Lentilactobacillus curieae: one gene and its partner. The protein of the gene in region 1 interacts with the protein of each later gene in a pairwise test. Links are inferred from orthologs where the notes say so. Each region holds a gene or a part of one and is shown on either strand. Other genes may lie near its edges.

Region 1 (8,643 bases):
CACATCATTAAGATACGTACTTAAATCAGTGACGATATCCTGGAGCTTTTCTTCATTTTGCTCCTCAGAATCTTCGTCTTCAGTTGGAGCCTGGTCAAATCCAGCAACAGTAAACGTTTGGTTTACAATTTTCACGGAAGCTTGATTATTCTCCTCAGTCTTTGGTTCTTCTTTTTTAGTAATTTCAACTTGTGCTAATTTTCTACCAATACCAAAAAAACCGTTTCTAGGTTGTACCTTAACGGCAACGCTGGCTTGGTCTCGGGTCAATGAAAGGTCTTTTAGACCGTTTGCGATTGCTTCTTCAATTGTTTTTCCTGAATAAGTAGTCATTACAAACCTCTTCTAATAAATTTAACTGAAATATGATAGCACACTTTTACTATCAAATAAATGGATTTCGTAGATATGACGTGCATCTTATTATGTTCGCAACCTTTTTGTAATTAAATAACAGTTATGAAACATTCAATTAGTTGCATTTTCAGTCCATTTATCTGAAGATTTAAGGTAAGATTTCAATATCAGAGGGGATTGAAATGTCAAATTCGGGGCAATATGATGCTGGTAGAAACGTTCTGCTTGATTGGAACAAAAGAATCAAGAAACTCTACCAAGCTCAAAAAATAACTTATATTAATTTATTCACTTATTCAGCAATCATGACTGCTGAATTAATTATCGGGTATATGACTCACCTAACCGTGTTAATCGCTGATGGTTTAAACAACTTAACAGGAGTTTGTGGTGCTTTGATTCTAATTTTTGGGTTACATATGGCAGTTAAGCCGCCTGACAAATCACACGTTCTGGGTCATTGGCAGTTTGAAAATGTGGCCGCACTTCTCTCAGCAGCAATCATGTTCGCAGTAAGTATCCAAATTTTTATTTCTGGTTTTGAATCACTACAAAGGTACTTTGCGGGTGAAACAATCAACCCCAACCTGTGGTCTTTAGGAATTAGTTTGATTTCTGGGGTCCTAATTACCGGATTAGCATTAATTAACTCACATCAGGGATTTAAGTTGAACAACACCGCCCTAACTGCTTCAGGAAAAGATCTCCAAAGTGACGCTATCACGAGTTTTGGTACATTCCTGTCGATTTGCGGGGCGTACCTCGGCTTAAAATGGCTTGATGGGATTGCAACCCTCATAGTCGGTGGATTCATCTTACACGCCAGTATAACGATTTTTAGGACCACCATTATGAAACTAACTGAAGGTTTTGATCCTCAAGTCATTGATAAATATAGTGAAACGGTAAGCAACGTCGATGGCGTTCTTGGTGTCCAAAGCATTGAGCCTAGATATCTCGGTGATCAAGTTGTCATTCAAGTAGGAATTTATCTTGCTGACCATACTGATTTAAATACATCGTATGTAATTGGTGAGCGAGTTGAAAATGCGTTAATGGAAACTTACGATATTTTAGATGCCGATGTTAAAGCATATCCACTAAGTCTGAAGAAGAAGCAGGATGTGGCAGATTAAAATAAATATTATATTAAACAAAAACCCGCATGTCATTTCAACAATGACATGCGGGTTTTATTTATCCAAGCGGCATAACTACTTACGCTTACTCTTCTTAGCCTTTTTCATAGCTCTTTGAATTGCGCGTTTCCGCTCTTTTTCTTCATTTTCCTTGGCTTCTCGCTCCCGGCGAATCTTCCAAGGATTTTGAATTACTAATGTTTGTCCAACTTGGAATGCGTTAGTTACCACCCAGTACAGTGACAAAGCTGAAGGTAAGTTAATGGCAGTAATCAAAATTACTACTGGCATTCCGACTGTCATCATTGTAGTCATTGAGTTTGACTCTGGTTGACCCTTCATGGCTAACCATGAACTCAAGAACGTAAAGATTGCGGCTAGAATTGGCAAAATGAAGTATGGATCTTTATGACCTAATTGCAACCACATAAATGATCCACTACGAAGAATTTCAGTTCTCCAAATTGCTTGATACAACGCAAAAATAATTGGCATTTGTACAACAAGTGGGAGACATCCAGCAACTGGGTTAACGCCAGCTTCTGAATATAACTTCTTTTGCTCTGCTTGTAGTTTTTGCATTGTCTCAGCATCACGAGAAGAATACTTTTGTTGGAGTGCCTTAAGCTGTGGCTGAATCTCCTGAGTTTTTCTCATGCTTCGAGTTTGGTAAATCATCAATGGCAAAATGATAATTCTTACAATGATAGTAAATACGATGATACCAATTCCATAATTATCACTGAAGAATTTTGATAACCAAATGATTGCTCGTGAGAAGTTAAGGACAACTAAGCCGTCCCACAATCCCTTGCTATGACTGGTGATTGGTGCGTTGCTACAAGCCGTCAAAATCAACGTCATACTCAGTAAGGCCAGTAGCGTTACTACCTTCTTAACTTTCTTTTTCAACGTTATTCCTCGCTATCGTAATCTTGATCTAAAAGATTTGCTAACTTCAAAACGTGAATTAAACCTGATTTAACGTCCTTCATCGCCATCTGATCAGTTGATGGTCTGGCAATAACAATGAAATCAACATCTTGTCTCAAATCAGGTTTTAACTCAAAGATTGATTGGCGGATTCTGCGTTTTACCCAATTCCGATGAACTGCGTTACCAATCTTTTTACCAACGGAAATTCCCACTCGAAAATGTAATTGCCCTGGTTTATCTAATGAGTACACGACAAATTGTCGGTTAGCGACAGAGTTATGGGTCTCAAAGACTTCTTGAAAGTCAGCCTCTTTTTTGACCCGATATGATTTTCGCATAGTGCATCTCCAATAAGCTTAAAAATGAAAAAAGACCACTGAATGGTCAGTGGTCTATGCAGTCAATGATTTTCTACCTTTTTGACGTCGGCGTGCTAACACTTTACGACCATTGCTGGTACTCATACGTTTACGGAAACCATGAACGCGAGCGCGGTGACGCTTCTTTGGTTGGTATGTTCTCTTCATAAGAAGGAATCCTCCTTTACTAGAAAGTTGCAATTAAGCATTTAATATATAAGTTTCAAATGCATTTCCCAAATATAGTAACACAGTTCCAAAATTATTGAAATAGTTAATTGAGTGTCAAAAAAATTTTTTAAAATGTTTCATGAGCATAAACATGTGGATAACTCTATGTGGAGAAAAAGTCCCTCCACAAGTTTTGTACAAAGTTATCCACAAATACACACAGTGTGATATCCACATTCCACAGGCTGTGGAAAACTAAAAATAATTCTCTGTAACCCTAGCACGACACCAACTTTTTGTCCACAGGCAGTTGTGGATTACCCGTAATCTCAAAAGTTATCCACACTTATCCACAGGGTGGCATTTTGAGTCATCAACTTATGTGAAACATTTATGCACAGGCACTTTTACCCTGTGGAAAACTTTTTTTGAGAATGCTAGAATAAATTTGCTTTCAAAAAAATCGAGTTGATTTTAAAAATATAAAAGGGGGAACAGCCGTGCCAGATAAAGAAGCTCTATGGTCCGAACTTAGCGAGAAGTTCAGAGCAAACACGCCAAAGCTTTCATTCGAAACCTGGATCGAACCTGTAAAACCAGTTAACTTTGATGGTTCGACACTCACGTTATCTTTACCATCTGAATTGCATCGTGATTATTGGGAAAAACAACTTGCACCAAACCTAATTGAGTACGCGTTTGTACTCACAAAGGGAAATATTGAACCAAAATTTGTGCTAGATTCCGATGTTAAAGCCAGCACGGATGATAAATCAGATATTCCTGAGGCCAAGAAAAAACCAGAAAGTTATGCATTTAGTAAGGAAGGACATTTAAACCCTCACTATACATTTGATACTTTCATCATTGGTAAGGGTAACCAAATGGCTCATGCAGCAGCGCTAATCGTTTCCGAAGAGCCCGGAAAGTTGTACAACCCATTATTCTTCTATGGTGGTGTTGGTTTAGGAAAAACGCATTTGATGCAAGCAATTGGTAACAAGTTAGTTGCTGACCGACCAGATGCTAAGGTTAAATACGTAACTAGTGAAGCTTTTACTAACGACTTCATCAACGCAATCCAAACCAATCAAACTGAAGAATTTCGTCAGGAGTATCGCAACGTTGATATTTTAATGGTTGATGATATTCAATTCTTCGCCGATAAAGAAGCAACTCAAGAAGAGTTCTTCCATACATTTAACGATCTATATAACGATGATAAACAAATCGTCCTAACTTCAGATCGGGTACCACAAGAAATCCCCAAGCTCCAAGACCGATTGGTATCGAGATTTGCATGGGGCCTCCCAGTCGACATTACCCCGCCAGATTTAGAAACTAGAATTGCAATCCTCCAAAACAAGGCTGAAATTGATAACCTAGAAATCCCTAGTGAAACCATCAATTACATAGCAAATCAGGTTGATTCAAACGTTCGTGAATTAGAGGGAGTCCTATCTAGAGTTCAAGCATATTCAAAATTGAAGGGCGAACCAATTACCACAGATTTAGCTTATGAAGCGCTTAAAGGATTAAAATTAGAAACAAAAAGTCACCAACTTAGTATCGTAGATATTCAAAGTAAAGTTGCAGATTACTTCCACGTTTCAGTTAACGATTTGAAGGGCAAGAAACGATTAGCATCAATCGTAATGCCAAGACAAATCGCAATGTACTTGGCAAGAGAACTTACTAACAACTCACTTCCAAAAATTGGTAAGGAATTTGGTGGTAAGGATCACACAACCGTCATTCATGCTTATGAAAAAATTGCCGAGAAGATAAAAATCGATACCGATTTGAGAAAAGAAATTACCGATCTCAAAAAGGGACTTGGATAAAATGGTATAATCGTCTGTGGATAAGCTTCAGAGTTCACTTAAAATTATGCACAGAGTTATCCACAGTCTCTTTTTAGTTGTCATCTGTGCTTTTCGATAGTTATCCACAAATCCACAGGTCCTACTGTTTCTGCTATTTTTTTATTAATTAAATATATAAAACAACACTCCGGGAGGTTCAAAGAAATAATGAAATTCACAATCAGCAAGTCCGCTTTCATTAAGGGACTTAACACAGTATCAAGAGCCATCTCAACTAAAACAACAATTCCAATTCTTACTGGATTGAAGATTGTTGCTACAAATCAAAGCTTGATACTAACAGGAAGCGATGCAGATATTTCCATTGAAACAACTATTAAGACATCAGATCCTGACAACTTATTAGCAGTTGAATCCGAAGGAGCAATCGTTCTACCTGCACGTTTCTTTACTGAAATCGTTAAGAAACTACCAGAAGACACTTTAACCATCGAAGTTACTGATAACTTCCAAACCGTTATAACATCTGGATCAGCTTCATTTACCATTAATGGCTTAGATGCAAACAACTATCCTCATTTACCAGAAATCGATTCAAGTAACTCACTACCAGTTGCTGGAGATGTGTTAAAGCAAATCATTAGTGAAACAGTTGTTGCTGTTTCTAACCAAGAAAGTCGGCCAATATTAACTGGGGTTCATTTCACGATGGATCAAGATAACATTCTGGCAGTTGCTACTGATAGTCATAGACTTAGTCAACGGAAAGTTGCCTTGAAACAACCATTCGAAAATAGCTACGACTTTGTGTTACCTGGAAAGAGCTTAGCTGAACTTTCAAAGATGATCGATGACTCAAAAGATGACATTCTATTGTCGGTCACTGAAAACCAAGCACTATTTGTCGTTGGTGATACTTTGTTCTACTCAAGATTATTAGAGGGAAACTATCCTGACACTTCTCGTTTAATTCCAGATTCATTTGATACCCGCGTATCATTTGATGCATCAGCACTACTTTCAACTGTTGAACGTGCATCTTTACTTTCACATGAGTCACGGAATAATGTAATTAAAATGATTATCGAACCTGATGAAAAGAAAGTTACGATTTACGGTAACTCCCCAGACGTTGGTGTGGTTCAAGAAAATATTGATCCAATTTCATTGGAAGGTAATCAGTTGGAAATTTCATTTAACCCTGATTACATGAAGGATGCTTTGCGTTCACTTAGCCAAACATCAATTAATGTGGACTTTACATCTGCATTAAGACCATTTACTTTGATGCCAACTGAAGACGGTGAAAGCTTTATTCAATTGATTACACCAATTCGGACATTTTAGTTCACAAATTAGTTAACTTTAATCATCTCTCGTTAAGAGAGGTGATTTTTTTTGACCTTAATTAAAAAAATGGGGGGATTTTCTTTAAAATTCGGTGTACGCGGTTTTATGGAATTTTATTTAAATTTGGGCAAATAAGTCGAAATACAAAAAAACGGCTTACAGTGGCTTATATTGCATTGTGAGATGTACTTTTATCATAACTAAGCGTATAATAGTACTTGTCAAAGGTGGGTGAAATTGTGAAAAAAGAGATTTTGATTGATGGAGAATACATCACTTTAGGTCAACTGTTAAAAGAGGAATCGATCATTTCAAGTGGTGGTCAAGCTAAATGGTTTTTGCGCGAAACGGCAGTCGATGTCAATGGGGAACCGGAAAATCGGCGAGGTAAGAAATTACGCGACGGCGATAATGTTTCCGTTCCAGATGTTGGCTTATTTTTTATTCGCTCAAAGCAGGAAAGTGAATGAAGTTAAAAAAAATTAGCCTTCATAATTTTCGTAATTATGAAGACCAGGAACTAGACTTTTCTGACGGAATCAATGTTTTGCTGGGAGAAAACGCCCAGGGAAAGACCAATTTGTTAGAGGCAATCTATGTACTGGCATTAGCCCGTAGCCATAGAACTTCAAATGATAAGGAATTGATCAGTTGGGATAGTCAAAATGCCCAAATTAAAGGCTTGGTGGAGAAACAATATTCAAGCCTACCAATCGAATTGGACTTAGGACCCAAAGGTAAAAAGGCTAAGTTAAATCACTTAGAGCAGGCAAAGTTATCTAGTTATATTGGTCAGCTCAACGTTATTTTATTTGCCCCAGAAGACCTCTCAATTGTGAAAGGTTCGCCTCAGGGACGTCGTAAGTTTATGGACATGGAATTTGGCCAGATGAGCAATCATTATTTGTACAACTTGACTCAGTACCGAAAGATATTAAAACAACGTAATAGGTATTTGAAAGATTTAAAGTTTCGGCGCCGCAGCGATAAAGTTTATTTAGATGTTTTATCTGATCAACTTGCTGCTTATGGGGCTGAGATTATTTTTGAACGGATTTCACTTTTAAATCAGTTACAAACCTTTGCACAACGGATTCACACGGAAATCACCCAAGGGAAAGAGAAGTTGATTTTTAGATACAAAACTGCCGCTTCTAAAGGTGAAATGGATAGTGTTGATTCCATCTACAATAATCTTTTGACACAATTTTCAACCATCAAGGAAAAAGAAATAATGCAAGCATCTACAATTATTGGTCCTCACCGCGATGATATCGTCTTTGTCGTTAATGATAAGGAAGTTCAGTCATTTGGTTCACAGGGTCAACAAAGAACCACAGCCTTGTCACTGAAACTCGCAGAGATTGACTTGATGAAACAACAAACTGGAGAATATCCAGTTCTGTTACTTGATGATGTGCTGTCTGAACTCGATGATTACCGCCAGACTCATTTACTAACGGCAATCCAAGATCGGGTCCAGACGTTTCTTACCACAACGAGTTTAAGTGGGGTTCAACAGGAGTTGCTTACAAATCCTCAGGTGTTTCACATTGCCGCTGGAAAAGTAACTAAGGATTAAGATCAGGAGGATCGTAAATGGCAGACGAAAAGGAAACAAAAAAAGAGTTAGCCCATGAATATGATGCCAGTCAAATTCAAGTTCTTGAAGGACTTGAAGCTGTTCGTAAGCGTCCAGGGATGTATATCGGAACTACTACTTCTCAAGGCCTTCACCATTTGGTTTGGGAAATCGTGGATAACGGTATTGATGAAGCCCTCGCAGGTTTTGCAACTAAAATAACTGTAACTGTTGAAAAAGACAACAGTATCACCGTTACAGATGATGGTCGTGGTATTCCTGTTGATATTCAAAAGAAGACTGGAAAACCAGCCCTAGAAACTGTTTATACTATTTTGCATGCTGGTGGTAAGTTTGGCGGCGGCGGATATAAAGTATCTGGTGGTCTTCATGGTGTTGGTGCGTCTGTTGTTAACGCCCTTTCAGAGGAATTAGATGTTGCCGTTACCCGTGATGGTAAGGTTTACTACATGGACTTTGAACGTGGCCGAGTTAAAACTTCAATGAAAGTAATCGATGAAGTTTCTGACGACTTGCACGGAACCAAGGTTCACTTCGTTCCAGATCCAGATATCTTTAGAGAAACAACCACTTATGATATTAAAATTCTAACAACTAGACTTCGAGAGCTTGCATTCTTGAACAAAGGTTTGAGAATCGTAGTTCGTGATCTTCGTCCTGAAAAACCAACTGAAGAAGACTTCTTATATGAAGGTGGAATCAAGCACTACGTTGAGTATCTCGATAAAAATAAGACAGTTCTGTTTGACGAACCAATCTACGTTGAAGGTGTAGAAAACGGAATTACAGTCGAAGTTGCGATTCAATATACTGATGATTACCACAGTAACTTAATGACGTTTACTAACAACATTCATACCTATGAAGGTGGGACTCACGAAGAAGGTTTCAAACGTGCTTTA
Region 2 (2,891 bases), 750 kb from region 1 along the record:
ACGACAAAGTAGAAAAAGTTCTTGAGCTAATAAAGGAAACTTGTTCATCCAGAGAGCAATTTATGACGCCGCCAGTAAGTTTAAGTGGTGACACTTCAGAACATACATTTCCAATTGAAGTTCAAGTTGGTGGCGCAACCGTTATGGTGCTACCAATCGAATCATTTCATCAGTTTTAAGAAACAATTAGTGGGTGTAAGCGTTGGCTAATGATGTATTAAAAATTGTAACTGAACGGCAGCCGCAAGTTTTTGATCAATTTATGAAAATAATTGATAAGAACGAGCTATCGCATGCGTATTTATTTACGGGCGAGGAGGGTGCTGGTGAATTTGAAGTCGCTTTGGGAATCGCAATGCGGCTTTTTTGTGAGAACGTTAAAGATGGCAAACCATGTGGGGTATGTCATGAGTGCCAACGAATCTTAAACTACGATAATCCAGATGTTGTGATTGAAAGAACCGATGATCGTAGCATTAAGGTAGATCAGATCAGAAGAATTAAAGATGAATTTTCTAAGTCCGCCGTTGAGGGGAGTAAGAAGGTTTTTATTATTTCTGGTGCTGAGAAGTTAACTTCTGGTGCTGCTAATAGTTTACTTAAGTTTATTGAAGAACCAATTGGTGAAGTGGTAACAATTCTGATTACTCAAAATAAGAATTTGGTTTTACCAACAATTGTTTCTAGAACCCAAGTAATTGAATTTCCACAGTTAGATCGAAATGATTTTTTAAAACAAATCAGGGCCGCTGGGATTACTCCTAGTTCTGCGAATTTAATGCTAAGTTTGACCAACGATATTTCAGAAATGACGAGTTGGTCTCAAGACGGTTGGTTCGAAAATGCTCAAGCCGCAGTTGGTCAGTGGTTTAAGTATGTCGTAAAGGGCGATGCAATGGCATTTGCCTTCATTCAAACTAAACTTTTGGGCATAGTTACAAATCGGGAAGAACAGAGTGTCATCATAGCGATGATGGTACAAATCTTTAGTGAACCAATGGAGCTTAAGTATTTGGGAAATGATGTAGAACGAAAGTTTCCTCAGATATCTGATAGTATTGACCAGGCAACTGACAAACTTTCAGCAAGTCAGCTTACTAGTAGCTTAGAATTACTGCTTAAAATGAGCAGTAGTTTAAATGGAAATATTAATTTCCAAAACATATTAGAAGAAACAACATTGAAATTACTGGATATTGTTAAGTGATAGCAAGGGATGGTATTAATTGAATCCAAATGACCTTTATGAAAAGTTAAGAGACCTCAATCAAAAACTTAATGATACTGCGACTGAATTTACCGAACTTCATGAAGAAATGATTCGGCTAATGGAAAAGAACGCAGAACTAAATATTGAAAATCAAAATCTTCGTGAACGCTTGAAAACAGTCAATCACGATAATAATGAACCGGATGATGGTCTGTCTAGTTCACGTAAAAACTTAGAAAAACTTTACCATGAAGGATTTCATGTATGTAATGATTATTATGGAAAACGCCGAGAAGATGGTGAAGAGTGCATTTTTTGTACTGAAATAATTTACGGACGCCGATAATTTTAGGGAGGAGACAAGCGATTGGAAACACAGAAGAGTTTTGCAAGCAACCAACCTTTTGGGACGCTGTACCTTGTTCCAACGCCAATTGGTAATTTAGATGATATGACTTTTAGAGCCATTAAGGTTTTAAAGGAAGTTGATTTGATTGCGGCTGAAGATACAAGAAATACAGCAAAGTTGTTGAATCACTTTGAGATTGGGACTCATCAAGAAAGTTTCCATGAACATAACTCTCACAGTAAAATTCCAGAACTAATCGATAAATTAAAGGCTGGGCAATCAATTGCGCAGGTGTCGGATGCGGGGATGCCTTCAATCAGTGATCCTGGACATGATTTAGTGGTCGAATGTACAAAACAGGGGATATCAGTAGTGCCGCTTCCTGGTGCAAATGCTGGAATTACAGCATTAATTGCCTCTGGATTATCTCCACAACCATTTTATTTCTTTGGCTTTTTACCACGAAAGGGTAAGGAACAACAGGATGCTTTAACGGAGTTGGCTGAAAAGCCCGAAACGTTAATTTTATACGAAGCTCCTCATAGATTGAAGCAAACACTTAAAGTACTGGCATCAGCATTTTCCGCTGACAGACGTGCAGTACTTTGCCGAGAATTAACCAAACGTCATGAGGAGTTTATTCGGGGGACTTTTTCTGATTTGATCGAATGGTCAGAAACAACGGAAATTCGTGGTGAGTTTGTGATTATTATTGATGGAAATGACCACCCAGCAGTTGGAGCAATTGATGAAGAAGCTAATGCTTTATCTGGGCTTTCAGTTAAAGAGCAGGTCGACCATTATGTAGAATCAGGATTAAAAGTTAACGATGCAATTAAAAAGGTTGCTAAACTTCATGAAGTTAAAAAGCAGCTAATTTATCGAGAATATCATCAATTAGATTAGGAAGGCGAGTCATGACTGCAAAAACATTTTCAGAAACACACACAATTCCATATTACGAAGGAAATGTGACTAATCACATGACTTTAGCGATGTTATTGAATGTCGTGATTCTGGTCTCTGAACACCAAAACGAAACCTTAGGGGTCGACCATAAGCAATTAATTAATAATTATGGGACTGGTTGGATTGTGACGTCCTATTCAATCAAAATTAACCAAATGCCAGCTATTGATCAAACCATTAAGTTAACGACCAGAGGAACTTCATACAATAAGTACTTTGCTTTTCGTGAATTTTGGATTGAGGACGAAGCTGGTAATGAATTAGTCAAAATTGATAGTATTTGGGTATTAATGAACGAAGAAACCCGAAAAGTAACAACTATTGACAGTGAAATCATTGCCCCGTATGAGTCTGAAAATGTAA

Evidence for each region. The genes of interacting proteins can lie anywhere in the genome.
Region 2: the proteins of dnaA (region 1) and PL11_RS07785 interact in binary tests that used the Bacillus subtilis proteins (3 or more experiments, as listed by UniProt). The link is inferred for Lentilactobacillus curieae from one-to-one orthologs.

Annotation. Positions count from the first base shown.
Region 1 is NZ_CP018906.1:851,002-859,644, reverse strand. Bases 2,642-5,634 are described here. They hold dnaA (chromosomal replication initiator protein DnaA), read left to right. Parts: upstream 2,642-3,462; coding sequence 3,463-4,806; downstream 4,807-5,634. Other genes in these bases: dnaN (DNA polymerase III subunit beta), read left to right, coding at 4,996-5,634; rpmH (50S ribosomal protein L34), read right to left, coding at 2,825-2,959; rnpA (ribonuclease P protein component), read right to left, coding at 2,642-2,770. Outside these bases: jag (RNA-binding cell elongation regulator Jag/EloR), read right to left, coding at 1-333; PL11_RS04130 (cation diffusion facilitator family transporter), read left to right, coding at 540-1,493; membrane protein insertase YidC, read right to left, coding at 1,572-2,408; more of rnpA, read right to left, coding at 2,411-2,641; more of dnaN, read left to right, coding at 5,635-6,135; S4 domain-containing protein YaaA, read left to right, coding at 6,378-6,608; DNA replication/repair protein RecF, read left to right, coding at 6,605-7,720; gyrB (DNA topoisomerase (ATP-hydrolyzing) subunit B), read left to right, coding at 7,738-8,643. UniProt on the Bacillus subtilis protein: Plays an essential role in the initiation and regulation of chromosomal replication. ATP-DnaA binds to the origin of replication (oriC) to initiate formation of the DNA replication initiation complex once per cell cycle.
Region 2 is NZ_CP018906.1:1,607,364-1,610,254, forward strand. It holds PL11_RS07785 (DNA replication initiation control protein YabA), read left to right. Parts: upstream 1-1,226; coding sequence 1,227-1,556; downstream 1,557-2,891. Other genes in the region: PL11_RS07775 (cyclic-di-AMP receptor), read left to right, coding at 1-179; holB (DNA polymerase III subunit delta'), read left to right, coding at 203-1,207; rsmI (16S rRNA (cytidine(1402)-2'-O)-methyltransferase), read left to right, coding at 1,578-2,465; PL11_RS07795 (acyl-[acyl-carrier-protein] thioesterase), read left to right, coding at 2,477-2,891. UniProt on the Bacillus subtilis protein: Involved in control of chromosome replication initiation. Inhibits the cooperative binding of DnaA to the oriC region. Thus negatively regulating initiation of chromosome replication.